Regions from separate parts of the Allobosea sp. CCNWLY174 genome, predicted to be linked through region 1. Evidence: predicted binding sites of a transcription regulator. Region 1 holds the regulator's gene; each other region holds the start of a gene.

The links. The regulator LexA, encoded in region 1, represses DNA repair genes until DNA is damaged. The targets are predictions, from matches to a motif close to TGTTCNNNNTGTGTTCNG.
Region 2: V7S63_RS14620 (PA0069 family radical SAM protein) is a predicted target of LexA. The motif match lies at 3,342-3,359, and genes of this name have one in related genera.
Region 3: uvrA (excinuclease ABC subunit UvrA) is a predicted target of LexA. The motif match lies at 1,800-1,817, and genes of this name have one in related genera.

What each region holds. Positions count from the first base shown of each region.
Region 1 covers NZ_JBBBBQ010000001.1:250,343-255,421, forward strand. The annotation lists gene V7S63_RS01210 (ComEC/Rec2 family competence protein) at 1-1,235, shown strand, start outside; gene lexA (transcriptional repressor LexA) at 1,229-1,966, opposite strand; gene V7S63_RS01220 (molybdopterin molybdotransferase MoeA) at 2,300-3,511, opposite strand; gene moaC (cyclic pyranopterin monophosphate synthase MoaC) at 3,514-3,996, opposite strand; gene trpC (indole-3-glycerol phosphate synthase TrpC) at 3,993-4,805, opposite strand; gene trpD (anthranilate phosphoribosyltransferase) at 4,814-5,079, opposite strand, start outside.
Region 2 covers NZ_JBBBBQ010000004.1:221,090-226,168, forward strand. The annotation lists gene V7S63_RS14605 (site-specific DNA-methyltransferase) at 1-255, opposite strand, end outside; gene V7S63_RS14610 (PhzF family phenazine biosynthesis protein) at 476-1,267, opposite strand; gene V7S63_RS14615 (ribonuclease HII) at 1,284-1,904, opposite strand; gene V7S63_RS14620 (PA0069 family radical SAM protein) at 2,109-3,296, opposite strand; gene V7S63_RS14625 (glycosyltransferase family A protein) at 3,414-3,902, shown strand; gene ypfJ (KPN_02809 family neutral zinc metallopeptidase) at 3,906-4,793, opposite strand; gene V7S63_RS14635 (M20/M25/M40 family metallo-hydrolase) at 4,879-5,079, opposite strand, start outside.
Region 3 covers NZ_JBBBBQ010000001.1:802,937-808,015, forward strand. The annotation lists gene V7S63_RS03875 (GNAT family N-acetyltransferase) at 23-601, shown strand; gene V7S63_RS03880 (MFS transporter) at 598-1,776, shown strand; gene uvrA (excinuclease ABC subunit UvrA) at 1,967-4,882, shown strand; gene V7S63_RS03890 (DEAD/DEAH box helicase) at 4,938-5,079, opposite strand, start outside.

The sequences.
Region 1 (5,079 bases):
TCGGTGCCACCGCCTATTGCATCTTCTCCGGTGCCGATGTCGCAACCGAGCGCTCGCTGATCATGACGCTGGTCATGCTCGGGGCGATCCTGGTCGACCGGCCGGCGCTTTCCATGCGCAACCTCGCTCTGTCCGCGATCATCGTGCTGCTGCGGGAGCCGGAGGCGCTGCTCGGGCCGAGCTTCCAGATGTCGTTCGGAGCGGTCGCGGCGCTGATCGCCTTCGCCGAGCGCTGGCAGGAGCGGGCGCCCGATGCCGCCGCCGCCGCATGGCCCTGGCCGCTGCGCCCGCTCTGGCTCTCGGCCGTGGGAATCCTGACCACCACCATGGTCGCGACCGCGGCGACGGCGCCCTATGGCGTCTACCATTTCCAGACCTTCAACCCGTTCGGCCTGCTCGGCAACGCGCTGGCGCTGCCCTTCGTCTCGCTGATCGTGATGCCCGCCGCGGTCTTCGGCGTGCTTGCCTATCCGTTCGGACTCGACTGGCCGGCCTGGGCGCTGATGGGCTGGGCCTCCGGATATGTACTCCAGCTCGCCCATTGGGTCGCCGGCATCGACCGCTCCACCGTGGTGCTGCCCGCTTTCGGCTCGACCGCGCTGATCCTGTTCTCGCTGTCGTTGCTCTGGCTGACCTTGTGGACGACGGCGCTGCGCTTCCTTGCCGCGCTGCCCTTGGTCGGCGGGCTGGCGCTGGCCTCGGCCCCGTCGCGGCCCGACATCCTGATCGAGCGAGACGGCTCGGGTGTGCTGGTGCGGGGGCCGGAGGGCAAGATGGTGCTGGCCGGCAAGCCGAGCCGCTTCGTGCTCACGCAATGGCTGCATGCCGACGGCGATTCGCGTGCGCCCGACGATGCGGCGCTGCGCAATGGCGCCGCTTGCGATCCGCGTGGCTGCGTCATCCGCCTCCCGGATGGCCGCTCGGTAGCCTATACGCGCGACCGGATCGCCTTGGTCGAGGACTGCCTGCGCGCCGATCTCGTGGTGACGTCGCTCTACTGGACAGCACCTTGCGCAGCCCGCCTGATCGACCGCAGCGCGCTCATGCGCGACGGCGCGACGGCGTATCATGCGGCCCGCGGCGGCTGGCGCGCCTATACGGCCGACGAGGTCACGCGCCTGCGCCCCTGGACCCGGGCGCGACCGGAACCGAAGCCGGCGTCAGAACCAGCGCCTGCTCCGGCAACTGCAGCCGCAACTGCGGAGCCGGCACAGGATGCCGAGGCGATTCAGTAGCGCCGCATCAGGTTGACGAGCCGGCCCTGGATCTTGACCCGGTCGGGCCCGAGCACGCGCGTCTCATAGGCCGGGTTGGCGGCTTCGAGCGCGATCGAGGAGCCGCGCTTGCGCAACCGCTTCAGCGTCGCTTCCTCGTCGTCGATCAGGGCGACGATGATGTCGCCGGTATTGGCGGTGTCCTGCTTGCGGATGACGACGGTGTCGCCGTCGAGGATGCCGGCCTCGATCATCGAATCGCCGCGGACTTCCAGGGCATAATGCTCGCCGCCGCCGAGCATGTCGGCCGGCATCGTGACGCTGTGGCTGCGGTCCTGGATCGCCGAGATCGGCGTGCCGGCGGCGATGCGGCCCATGACCGGGATCGAGACGGTTGAGCGCCCGCTGTCTTCCGCAGCCGATGGTCGCGGCTTCGTCAGATTGGCTGCCGGCGTCGGGGAAGGCGGGGTCTGACCGAGGCCGCCCTGGACAACGGAGGGGCTGAAGCGGCCGCGCTGTGCCTGCGGCCCGCCGATGCCGTCCGGCATCTTGATGACTTCGAGCGCACGTGCCCGGTTCGGAAGCCGGCGAATGAAGCCGCGCTCCTCCAGCGCCATGATCAGCCGGTGGATGCCGGATTTGGAACGCAGATCGAGCGCATCCTTCATCTCGTCGAAGGAGGGCGGCACGCCGGATTCCCGCAGGCGCTCCTGGATGAAGCGAAGCAGTTCAAACTGTTTGCGTGTCAGCATGGTCGCGCCGCTCGCCTCTCGGGCTAGAATCGAAACAAAGCACGAACACCATACGCGTTCGCCTTGTGTTCCGCAAGGGGAGCGCTGTGATGAGAACTGATCCTATTTGAGACATGCCGTCCCGGGCGACTGCATGGAGACCGGGATCCCGAAAGAGGTTCCGGAATGGATCCCGGATCGGCGCCGCTGCGCGGCTTGTCCGGGATGACAACCTGAGAGCGGGAGAGTTGACTAAAGCAACTCCGCAATTCTCCGAACCGCGGAATTGCTTTAGGTCTTCGCTTTATCGCATTTTCTTCACGCGAACCGGTGTCCACTTCGCTCGAAAATGCTCTAGCGCAGCCGGATGACGCGGCAGGGATCGCCGGCCTTGGCAGGCTCGGCGAAAGCCGGGCGGATCACCAGCGCCTCGGCCCGCGACAGGTTCGCCAGCATCGAGGAATCCTGCTTGGCGAAGGGCCTGACCCGTCGCTCGCCCTCAATGATCTCGGTGGTGGCACGCAGATAGTCCTGGCGCTCGTCATTGGCCGGCAGGTCGACGGCCAGAGTGGCGGGCTCGCTGCGGTCGCGCTCGGGATCGGCGATGCCGAGCAGCGCCTCGACCAGCGGCATGGCAAAGAGATGGCCGCAGACGATCGAGGAGACCGGGTTGCCGGGCAGGCCAAGCGCGACCATCGGGCCGAGGCGGCCCATCATCATCGGCTTGCCCGGGCGCATTGCGATCTTCCAGAAACCGAGCGCCATGCCCTGCGCCTTCAGGGCCGCCTGGACGAGATCGTGCTCGCCGACGGAAGCACCGCCGAGGGTGATCAGGACATCGGCGCCGGCGGCGCGCGCCGCCTCGATCTTGGCGGCCAGATTGGGGTGGTTGTCGCGGGCGATGCCGAGATCGAGCGCCGTGCCGCGGGCCTCCTCGATCAGCGCGGCGAGAGCGAAGCTGTTCGAGGCGACGATCTGGTCGGGGCCGACCGGCTCGCCCGGCAGGACGAGTTCGTCGCCGGTGGCGAGGATCGCGACCAGCGGCTTGCGGCGGACCGAAAGCGTCGGGTGGCCGGCAGCGGCGGCCAGACCGAGCGCAGCGCTATCGAGGCGACGACCGGCCTTGAGCAGAATCTCGCCAGTCTGAAAATCCAGCCCGGCCGGGCGGATGAACTGGCCCTTGCCCGCTGGCTTGACGACGCGGATGACCTGGCCGCCGACGCCCTCGGCATGCTCCTGGATCAGGATCGCATCGGCACCGTCGGGGATCGGCGCGCCGGTGAAGATGCGTACCGTCTCGCCGGGCCCGACCTGGCCGGAAAAGCCGCGGCCGGCGGCGGATTCGCCGACGACCTTGAGCTCTTTGCCCAGGGTGAGATCGGTGGCGCGGGCGGCGTAGCCATCCATGGCCGAATTGGCGAAGGGCGGCTGGGTCCTGAGCGCCGCGACGTCCTCAGCCAGCACCCGGCCGGCGCAGTGCGCCAGCGCCAGCGTCTGCGCCGGCGTCGGGCCGGGCACGCTGTCGAGCAGCGCCTTGAGCGCGACCGGGACGGGGGTGAGGCTCATGCCTATGGTCCTGCGATCTCGTAGGTTCCGGACTTCCCGCCGGATTTATGCACGAGTCGGACGCCTTCGATATGCATGGCGCGATCGACCGCCTTCACCATGTCGTAGACAGTGAGGCAGGCGACGCTGACGGCGGTCAGCGCCTCCATCTCGACTCCGGTCTTGCCGGTCAGCTTGACCTCGGCGCGGACGCGCACGCCCGGCAGGGTTTCGTCGATCGACAGGTCCACGGAAATCTTGCTGAGCAGCAGCGGGTGGCAAAGCGGGATCAGTTCATGGGCGCGCTTGGCCGCCATGATGCCGGCGAGGCGGGCGGTGCCGAGCACATCGCCCTTCTTGGCCTCGCCGTCGCGGACGATCGCCAGGGTCTCGGCTTGCATCACCACATGGCCTTCGGCGATCGCTGTGCGGACAGTCTCGGCCTTGTCGCCGACATCGACCATATGGGCCTCGCCCTTCTGGTCGAGATGGGTGAGGCGGCTCACGCCGCCGCCTCGGCAGTCTTGCCGGTCAGAAGCTGGCGGGTCGCGGCCGCCACGTCCGCCTGGCGCATCAGGCTTTCGCCGACCAGGAAGGTGTTGACGCCGCAGGCCTGCAGACGGGCGATGTCGTCATGCGTGAAGATACCGCTCTCGCCGACCAGCAGGCGATCCTTGGGCACGCGCGGCGCCAGCCGCTCGGTGACGGCGAGGTTGAGCTCGAAGCTGCGCAGATCGCGGTTGTTGATGCCGACGAGCCGGGTGTCGAGCTTCAAGGCGCGCTCCAGCTCGGTTTCGTCATGAACTTCGGCGAGCGCGGCCATGCCAAGCGCTTTCGCCGTCGCGACGAGCTCGCGCGCGGCGGCATCGTCGAGCGAGGCCATGATGATCAGGATGCAGTCGGCACCCCAGCTGCGCGCCTCGAAGACTTGGTAGGGCTCGAACATGAAGTCCTTGCGCAGACCAGGCAGGCCTGAGGCGGCGCGCGCTTCGCCAAGATATTCCGGCCGGCCCTGGAACGAGGGCATGTCGGTCAGCACCGAGAGGCACGCGGCACCGCCTGCGGCATAAGCCTTGGCCAGCGCGGGCGGGTCGAAATCGGGGCGGATCAGCCCCTTGGAGGGCGAGGCCTTCTTGATCTCGGCGATCAGGGCCGGGCCGCCGGCGCGGTGCTTGGCTTCGAGCGCACCGACGAAGTCACGCGGCACGGGCTCAGCCGCTGCGCGCTTCTCGATTTCGGCCTGAGGAATCGCCAGCCGAGCAGCCGCGATCTCCTCGCGCTTATAGGCCTCGATCCGCCTGAGAATATCGGACATGGATGGCCTCACGCATTGGAACTGGCGACGAGGGCTGCGAGCGCGGCCTTGGCCTTGCCATTGTCCAGCACCGCATAGGCCTGCGCCAGCCCTTCGCCGAGCGTAGCCGCCTTGCCGGCGACGACGAGCGCGGCGGCGGCATTGAAAGCGGCGATGTCGCGGAAGGCGCTCTTCGCACCGCCGAGCACCTCCTGCAGCGCCTGCGCATTCTGCGCCGGCTCGCCGCCGCGCAGATCCTCGGGCTTTGCACGCGGAATACCGACATCCTCGGGCG
Region 2 (5,079 bases), on a different contig from region 1:
GCGCAGATCGCCGCCGAGCTGGAGATTGTAGGGCGGGTCTGCAAAGACGAGGTCGACGCTCCCGGGGGGAAGGGCCTCGATCGCGGCGACGCAATCGCCCACGATCACCTGGTCGAGCGGAAGCTCGCGAGGCGGGAGGATCTGAGAGGGAAGAAGGCTCTTGGCCTTCATCCGGGCCCCCAGCGCGGGCCGTCCGGTACGCGAAACCTGAATCCGGACGGGAGCGCTGGCGGTCCCGGTACGCGAGGTACTCATGACGCCAAGACCGTTACGCAACTTCAACGCTCGCGATCCTGGCTGGTCACGGTAAAGGACGGGTTTCCGGGTTGAAAAAAATGCGTCCCATTCTGGGGCTGCAGATTTTGCCTAGCCCATTGAATATGTTTGGAAAATCGTAACGGAGATTAAGGAAGGGTAACCGGCTCCCGCCTGCCGTTGCGGCAGTTCGGCGGCTGCTCCGCAGGTCTCCCAGCGGTCAGTCAGGCAGGTAGATTTCGGCCTTCATGAACGTCACCGCGTGGCCGGCAATGAGCACGCGCTCCCCCGCCAGCTCGCAACTCAAGTGTCCGCCACGCGCGGAAGCCTGGAAGGCCTCAAAGCGGTTCTTGCCAAGCTCTTCGGCCCAGTACGGGACCAGGGTGGCGTGGATCGAGCCGGTGACGGGGTCTTCCGGGATGCCAGCGCTGGGCGCGAAATAGCGCGAGACGAAATCATGGGTTTCGCCGGGCGCGGTGATGCCGAAGCAGAGCGGGGCGAGAGTCGCGATCGCAGCGGCGTCGGGCACGAAGGCGCGCACGGCCTGCTCGTCGGCCAGAACGGCGAAGACATTCTCGAAATTGCGGAACAGCGCACGAGGTGGGACCGGGAAAAGCGTGGCGATGACCGAAGGCAGCGCCTCGATCGGCTCCGGCGCGAAGGCCGGCAGGTCGAGCCGGTAGCCTTCATCCTGTCGCGAGACCCGGATCGGGCCGACGCGGGTCAGGAATTCCATATTGCCGGAGACGCCGTGCGTACTGGCGAGGACATGGGCTGTCGCGAGCGTGGCATGGCCGCAGAAGTTGACCTCGTGCACGGGCGTGAACCAGCGCAGGTCCCAAGCGCTGCCGTGCGGCCGGGCGAAGGCGGTCTCGGCCAGATTGTTCTCATTGGCGATCGCCTGCATCGTCGGCTCGGCGAGCCAGTCGTCCAGGATGAGGACGGCTGCGGGGTTGCCGGCGAACACCTTGTCGGTGAACGCGTCGACCTGATGCATCGTCAAGGTGGGCATGACGTCTCCGGCTGGCTCAAGCGATCGAGCGCGACCAGACACCTTTGATCGGGGCGAAGGAATAGCGATGCGCGGGGCAGGGGCCATGCGTCTTCAGCGCGGCGCGATGTGCCGCGGTCCCGTAGCCGGCATGGTGCGCGAAGCCATAGGCCGGGTAGGTCAGCGAAAGCCGCGCCATCATCCTGTCGCGCATCACCTTGGCGACGATCGAGGCTGCGGCGATCGAGGCGATCAGCCCGTCGCCGCCGATGATCGACTCGCAACCGCAGGCCAGCGCCGGCGGATCGTTGCCATCGACCAGCACGAGATCGGGCGAGAGCGGCAGCGCTCCGACCGCGCGCCGCATGGAAAGCAGCGTCGCCTGCCGGATGTTGATCCTGTCGATCTCGGTCGCCGAGGCGCTGCCGACACCGACTGCCAAAGCGCTGGCGAGGATCAGCACGCAGAGCTCCTCGCGGCGCTGGGCGCTGAGCTCCTTCGAATCGGCGAGGCCGTCGGGAATCGCCGTGGGATCGAGGATGACGGCGGCGGCGACGACCGGGCCGGCGAGGGGGCCGCGTCCGACCTCGTCCACGCCGGCGACACGGGCGCGCCCGGCAATCATCGCGGCCTGCTCGCGGCTGAAATCGGCGGTCATAGCGACGCTATGCCAGATCGCGATGCGAACGTCTGCCGGAATTGCATCCTGTCCACTTGGTAACAGCCACACTCAGCGCGGTCGTCCCGGGCGACCGGAGGCAGACCCGGGACCCAGGCCGGAACCTTCATCGGAAAGGCTCAGGAATGGATCCCGGCTCTCCGCTGTGCTGCGTCCAGGATGACAGCCATGAGGCATGTCGGATCAAAACAAGCTGAGCTGTGCCTTCTCCTTCTCCGGCTTGACGAAGAGGTCGGTGCGGAGCCTGAGCCGGGTGCTGTTGAAGCCGAGCCGCTCGGCCGCCATTTCGAAGCGCCGGCCGATCATCCAGGCATAGGGGCCGGAGCCGACCTGACGTTGACCCCAGGCGGCGTCGTAATCCTTGCCGCCCCGGGTCGAGCGGATCAGCGAGACGACATGGCGCATCTTGTCGGGATGATGCGTCACCAGCCAGTCCTGCACGATGTCCTTCACCTCGAGCGGCAGGCGCAGCAATACATAGCCGGCCTCGCGCGCGCCGGCTGCTTTCGCTGCATCGAGGATGCGCTCGATCTCGTGCTCGTTGATCGCCGGCACGATTGGCGCGACCAGCACCGTCACCGGAATGCCGGCCTCCGAGAGCTTTCGGATCGTCTCGATGCGCTTGGCGGGGGCGGCGGCACGCGGCTCCATGTTGCGGGCGAGCTTGGGATCGAGCGTCGTCACCGAGAGCGCGACCTTGACCAGCCCCTTCGCCGCCATCGGCGCGAGGATATCGATGTCGCGCTGCACCAGCGCCGATTTGGTGACGATGCCGACCGGATGGTTGAACTTCGCGAGCACCTCCAGGATCGCGCGCATGATCCTGAGTTTCTTCTCGATCGGCTGGTAGGCGTCGGTATTGGTGCCGATTGCGATGGTGCGCGGCTGGTAGCTTGGCGAGGACAGCTCTTTCTCAAGCAGCAGCGCCGCATCGGGCTTTGCGGTCAGCTTGCTCTCGAAGTCGAGCCCGGGCGAGAGGCCGAGATAGGCATGGCTCGGCCGCGCGAAGCAATAGACGCAGCCATGCTCGCAGCCGCGATAAGGGTTGATCGAGCGATCGAAGGAGATATCGGGGGAGTCGTTCCTGGTAATGATGGTCCGAGGCTTCTCGACCGAGACCTCGGTCTTGAAAGCCGGCAGCTCGCCGAGCGTCCCCCAGCCGTCATCCTCGCTGATGCGCTGCTCGGCCTCGTAGCGCCCGCCGGGGTTGATCGTCGCGCCGCGCCCGCGCCGCCTGTCAGGGTCGATCTGGCTGCCGATATGGGTCAGCGGGTCGACCGGCGTGAGCCGAAGTGGTGCCGAGACCGTGTCCGGTTCGACATCGCGGCGCTTGAGTGGTTGCGTCCTGGCTGAGGGCCTGGCCTGCAGCATGGCTTCGTCTCCTCGGCGGAATCGGGGGTTCCGAGACCAAGGAATGTGAACATATCAGGAACAAAAGGCAAGTGACAGGATTGCGACATGTTGCAGTGCGTCATAAGCTGACAGCCTATGATCACTGCCGTCATCCGGGCCAATCGTGACGCAAGGGCGCTTGCCGCAACCTTGTCGGTGCTGATCCCCGCGGTTGCGAAAGGTGTGATCGGCCATGCCGTGGTGGTCGACGATGGCGACGACGCCGCGATCGCGCGGCTCGCAGAAGAGACCGGGGCGAGCTATGTCAGGGCCACGGCCGGCGAGGCCTGGTCCTCGGGTGTCGCGCAGGCGCGCGGCGACTGGGTGATCCTGCTCGAGGCGGGCGACCTGCCCGAGCCGCAATGGACGCCAAGCATCGAGCGGCATCTGTTGACCGCAGCGGCCCGGCCGGCGCTGATGCCGCTGCGCGGCATGGCGGCGGCGCTGCGCGAATGGGGCGCGGTCTCGCTGCGCTCGCGCGGCGTCAGGGCGGGGCTGCTCGCGCCGAAGACGCAGATCCTCTCCGGCAAGCTGGCGCGGGCGCCGCGCCGGCTTACTGTCCGCCGCGAGCGCGCCGAACTCTGAGGCTCAGAGCTGGTTGGTGCGGAAGGTGTCGCAGCTCTGCATGGAACCCGACTTGAAGCCGGTGTTGAACCAGCGGGTGCGCTGCGCCGACGAGCCGTGCGTGAAGGAATCCGGCACGACCACGCCGCGGCCCTGCTGCTGCAGCTTGTCGTCGCCGATCGCCGAAGCTGTTCGCATCGCCTCGTCGATGTCGCCGGCCTCGATCCGGTCCATTGCCTGGAGGTTGTAGGCCCAGACGCCGGCGAAGCAGTCGGCCTGCAACTCGACGCGCACCGAGAGCAGGTTCGATTCGCGCTCCGAAAGCCGCTGGCGCAACTCGTTCACCTTGGGCAGGATGCCGAGCAGGTTCTGGATATGATGGCCGATCTCGTGGCCGATGACATAGGCATAGGCGAAGTCGCCGCCGCCGCCGAGCTTGCGCTGCATCTCCTGGAAGAAGGAGAGGTCGAGATAGACGCGCTGGTCGTTGGGGCAATAGAACGGCCCCATCGCCGACTGGGCCGTGCCGCAGCCGGAGCGATCGACGCCGCTGAACAGCACCAGCTTGGGCGGTACGTATTTCCGGTTGGCCTGCTGCGGCAGCACCTTCGTCCAGATATCCTCGTTCTGCGCCAGCACGGCCGATATGAACTTGCCCATCTCGTCCTGCGGCGGGCCGGCCGATTTGCGCTGCTCCTGTGTCGGCGCGCTGCGCCCGCCGATGCCGCCGATCATCTCGGCGCCGCCGATCAGGATGCGCGGATCGATGCCGAGCGCCCAGCCGAGCAGGCCGAGCACGACCATGGTGCCGATGCCGATGCCGCCGCGCCCGCCGGGAAGCCCGGCATACTCGCCACCGCCGCCGCGCCGGTCCTCGACGTTATCGGACTGGCGGTAATCTTCCCAACGCATGCGCGGACCCTTGTTGCAGCGCCGCCAATGTCGGCGAGGATGCGGCGGAACTCAAGCGTAGCCGTCAGCTTGGTCATGCAGTCGGTTACTTGGCATCGCCGCGTGAGACGTCTGTGATCATGCGCGCCAGCAGATAGAGCCGGGGCACGACCGAATCCAACGCGACATATTCGTTCTGGTTCGAATGGGCGCCGAAGCCCCTGAGACCGAAGCCCTCGATCACCGGGCCCCTGGCCTGGAGCGCGGCATAGGCTGCATCGGTTCCGCCGCCGCTCGCTCGTTCGGA
Region 3 (5,079 bases), 550 kb from region 1:
GGCAAAGCGCAAGATCGCCGTGATGACAAGAATCGACTCCTCCCCCTCCACGCCACCCGTCGTCGTCCGCGACGCGGAAGAAGCCGACATGGCTGCGATCCAGGCGATCTACAGCCATCATGTCCTAACCGGCCTCGCCAGCTTCGAGGAGACGCCGCCGAGCGTCGCGGAGATGCTGGCGCGCCGGCGGGCGGTGCTGGCACTCAGCCTGCCCTATCTCGCTGCCGAGCAGGGCGGCCGGATCGTCGGGTACAGTTATGCCAGCAGCTACCGGCCCCGCCCGGCCTACCGCCACACGATCGAGGATTCGGTCTATGTCGCCGAGGGACAGGCCGGGCGCGGCATCGGCGGCGCGCTGCTCGCGGCACTGATCGCCCGCTGCGAGGCCGGCCCGTGGCGGCAGATGCTGGCGGTGATCGGCGACAGCGGCAATGCCGCCTCGATCGCCCTGCATCGCCGTTTCGGCTTCGAGCCAGTCGGCACCTTGCGCTCGGCCGGCTTCAAGTTCGGCCGCTGGGTCGACACTGTCCTGATGCAGCGCAGCCTCGGGCCGGGAGACCAGACACTGCCACAGCCATGGACGGCCGGATCGGCCGGGTGATCTCCCGCCGCACCGTCTTCTGCCTCGGGCTGGCGCAGCTCATTTCCTGGGGCGTGTCCTATTATCTCGTTGGCGCCTTCGGTGAACTGATCGGTAAAGAGCTCGGCTGGTCGCAGGCGATCATCCATGGCGGGCTCTCGGCCGGCCTGCTGGTGATGGGGCTGACCTCCGGCGCGATCGGCCGCCTGATCGACCGCCATGGCGGCCGCACGGTGATGTGCCTGGGATCGCTGCTGACAGCCGCCGGCTGCCTCGGCCTCGCCTTCGCCCATACGATCGCGGCCTATTACGCCGCCTGGCTCTGCCTCGGCCTCGCCATGCGGCTCAGCCTCTATGACGCCGCCTTTGCGGCGCTGGCTCGGATCGGCGGCAGCGCAGCGCGCCGGCCGATCGCCCAGATCACCCTGCTCGGGGGCCTGGCCTCGACCGTGTTCTGGCCGCTCGGCCATGTGCTCGCCGAGCAATTCGGCTGGCGCGGCGCCCTCATCGCCTATGCCGGCTTCGCGCTGCTCACCTTGCCGCTGCACCTGACCTTGCCCACTGTCTCCGCGCGGCCTTCGTCTGACGCGGCTGCCGCGAAGCCCGTCGTCACGCTTGGCCCGGCCGATACGCGCTTCGCCGGCCTGCTCTACGCGTTGATCGTCACCTTCGCCGGCGTGCTCAACGCCGGCATGTCCGCCCATATGATCGGCATTCTCGCCGGGCTCGGACTGCCCGCCGCGGGCGCGGTCTGGATCGGCGCGACCCGCGGCATCGGCCAATCGCTGGCGCGGCTCGGCGAAGTGCTGTTCGGCGCAAAGACCAGCCCGTTCGACCTCAACCTCGTCGCCTGCCTGGTCCTGCCGCTGTGCTTCGTCGTCGGGCTCGCCGGCGGGGCGAGCGCCATCGCGGCACTGGCCTTCGCCTTCTGCTACGGCGCCGGCAACGGTGTGCTGACGATCACGCGCGGCACGCTGCCGCTGATGCTGTTCGATCCGAAGAGCTATGGCGCCTCTGTCGGGCGTTTGCTGGCGCCGGGCTTTTTCCTCTCGGCCGCCTCGCCGCTCGCCTATGCCCTGCTGATCGAGCGCTATGGCGCTGCGGCGGCGCTGATCCTGTCGGGGACGCTGGCGCTGGCCATGCTGGTCTCGGCCATCCTGCTCAGAGCGCGCTTCCACAGCCTGCCACGCTCCTGACAATCTCTGTCAGCACACCTCGCAGGAACAATGCGGCAACATCGGCGGCTGCGTGCTACTCATGCCCGCCTCCCGCCCGGCTGCACTGGCACGAGCCGGCGATTGCCCTATCTCTACGGCTTAGCCCGAACCGGACACCACCATGGCCCGCAAGACCACGCTCGCCGAACAGGCCGCGACGCTGGAAGACATGTTCGACCGCAACCGTGCGGCCGATCCGAACGCCCGCGTCATCTCGGTGCGCGGCGCGCGCGAGCACAATCTCAAGAATGTCGATCTCGCGATTCCGCGCGACAAGCTCGTGGTGTTCACCGGGCTTTCCGGCTCGGGCAAGTCCTCGCTCGCCTTCGACACGATCTATGCGGAGGGCCAGCGCCGCTATGTCGAGTCGCTCTCGGCCTATGCCCGCCAGTTCCTCGAGATGATGCAGAAGCCCGATGTCGACCAGATCGACGGGCTCTCGCCGGCGATCTCGATCGAGCAGAAGACGACGTCGAAGAACCCGCGCTCGACCGTCGGCACCGTCACCGAGATCCACGACTATATGCGCCTGCTCTGGGCGCGCGCCGGCATCCCCTATTCGCCCGCGACCGGCCTGCCGATCGAGAGCCAGACCGTGCAGCAGATGGTCGACCGCCTGGTCGAGCTGCCGGAGAAGACCCGCGGCTACCTGCTGGCGCCCGTCGTGCGCGGCCGCAAGGGCGAGTTCCGCAAGGAGATGGCCGACTGGCTGAAGCGCGGCTTCCAGCGCGTCAAGGTCAATGGCGAGTTCTACGAGATCCCGGACGCACCCGCCCTCGACAAGAAGTTCAAGCACGACATCGACGTGGTGGTCGACCGCATCGTCATCCGGCCCGATCTCGGTGCCCGCCTCGCCGACTCGCTGGAGCAGGCGCTCGACCTCGCCGACGGCATCGCCGTCTTCGAATATGCCGACGAGAAGGAGGAGAACGGCGAAGCCAAGCGCGTCACCTTCTCCTCGAAATTCGCCTGCCCGGTCTCCGGCTTCACCATCCCCGAGATCGAGCCGCGCCTGTTCTCGTTCAACAACCCGTTCGGCGCCTGCCCGGCCTGCGACGGCCTCGGCCACGAGATGCGGATCGATCCCGAGATGATCGTCCCGGATCATTCGCTCAGCCTGAAGAAGGGCGCGATCGCGCCCTGGGCCAAGTCGACCTCGCCCTATTACGGCCAGACGCTCGACGCGCTCGCCAAGCATTTCGGCTTCTCGACCACCAAGCCCTGGAGCGAGCTGCCGCAGAGCGCGCGCGACGCCATCCTGTTCGGCACCGGCACCGAGGCCGTGCGCATGGCTTATAATGACGGCCTGCGCGCCTATGAGGTGAAGAAGCCCTTCGAGGGCGTGATCACCAATATGGAGCGGCGCTGGAAGGAGACCGAGAGCGACTGGGCCCGCGAGGAGATCGGCCGCTTCATGTCGGAGACGCCCTGCGCGGCGTGCAACGGCTTCCGGCTCAAGCCCGAGGCGCTGGCGGTCAAGATCGACATGCGCCATATCGGCGAGATCTCGCAGCTCTCGGTCAAGGACGCGCTCGCCTGGGTCAGCGCCCTGCCCTCGCGCCTGTCGGCGAAGCAGAACGAGATCGCCCCGCGCATCCTCAAGGAAATCCGCGACCGGCTGACCTTCCTGCTCGATGTCGGCCTCGAATACCTGACGCTGGCGCGCGGCTCGCGCACGCTCTCGGGCGGCGAGAGCCAGCGGATCCGCCTCGCCAGCCAGATCGGCTCCGGCCTCACCGGCGTGCTCTATGTGCTGGACGAGCCCTCGATCGGCCTGCACCAGCGCGACAATGAGCGCCTGCTCGGCACGCTGCGCCGCCTGCGCGACCTCGGCAACACCGTGATCGTGGTCGAGCATGACGAGGACGCGATCCTCACCGCCGACTATGTCGTCGATGTCGGCCCCGGCGCCGGCATCCATGGCGGCGAGATCGTCTCGAAGGGCACCCCGCAGGACATCCTCGCCGACCCGAACTCGCTCACCGGCAAGTACCTCACCGGCGAGATGAGCGTGCCGGTGCCGCTGAAGCGCCGCAAGCCGCAGAAGGGCCGGAGCCTGAAGATCGTCGGCGCCCGCGGCAACAACCTCAAGGACGTCACGGTCGACATCCCGCTCGGCCTGTTCACCTGCATCACCGGCGTCTCGGGCGGCGGCAAGTCGACGCTGGTCATCGACACGCTCTACAAGGCGATCGCGCGCAAGCTCAACGGCTCGATCGAGCACCCCGCCCCGCATGAGCGCATCGAGGGCATGGAGCATCTCGACAAGGTCATCGACATCGACCAGTCGCCGATCGGCCGCACCCCGCGCTCGAACCCGGCGACCTATACCGGCGCCTTCACGCCGATCCGCGAATGGTTCGCCGGCCTGCCCGAGGCCAAGGCGCGCGGCTACCAGGCCGGGCGCTTCTCGTTCAACGTCAAGGGCGGCCGCTGCGAGGCCTGCCAGGGCGACGGCGTCATCAAGATCGAGATGCACTTCCTGCCCGACGTCTACGTCACCTGCGATGTCTGCAAGGGCAAGCGCTATGACCGCGAGACGCTCGAGGTGAAATACCGCGACCGCTCGATCGCCGACGTGCTCGACATGACGGTCGAGGAGGCCAAGGACCTATTCAAGGCCGTGCCCTCGATCCGCGACAAGATGGTGACGCTCGCCCGCGTCGGGCTCGACTATGTCAAGGTCGGCCAGCAGGCGACGACGCTCTCGGGCGGCGAGGCGCAGCGCGTCAAGCTCTCCAAGGAGCTCTCAAAGCGCGCCACCGGCCGCACCCTCTACATCCTCGACGAGCCGACCACCGGCCTGCACTTCCACGACGTCGCCAAGCTGATGGAGGTGCTGCACGAACTGGTCGAGCAGGGCAATTCCGTGGTGGTGATCGAGCACAATCTCGAAGTGATCAAGACCGCCGACTGGATCATCGACATGGGCCCTGAAGGCGGCGACGGCGGCGGCGAGGTCGTGGCGCAAGGCACGCCGGAGGATGTGGTCCGCATCGGCAAGGGCCACACCGCGCGCTTCCTCAAGGAAGTGCTGGAGCGGCGGCCGTTAAAGGGCAAGGGGGCGCGGGAGGCGGCGGAGTAGAGGCGCGTATTGCGCTAGAAGGCAATATCTAAATCAGCGGATATCAACCCCATCTCTATAATGATGAACGCATCATCTGGCATTCGAACTCGGTAAGACCATTGGAAATATAATTTTCATCATCGATACTCCTTAGAATCGAAACTGCCTCATCAACATCTTGGGCTGCTGAAAAATAATGCTGAACCTTCATCCCA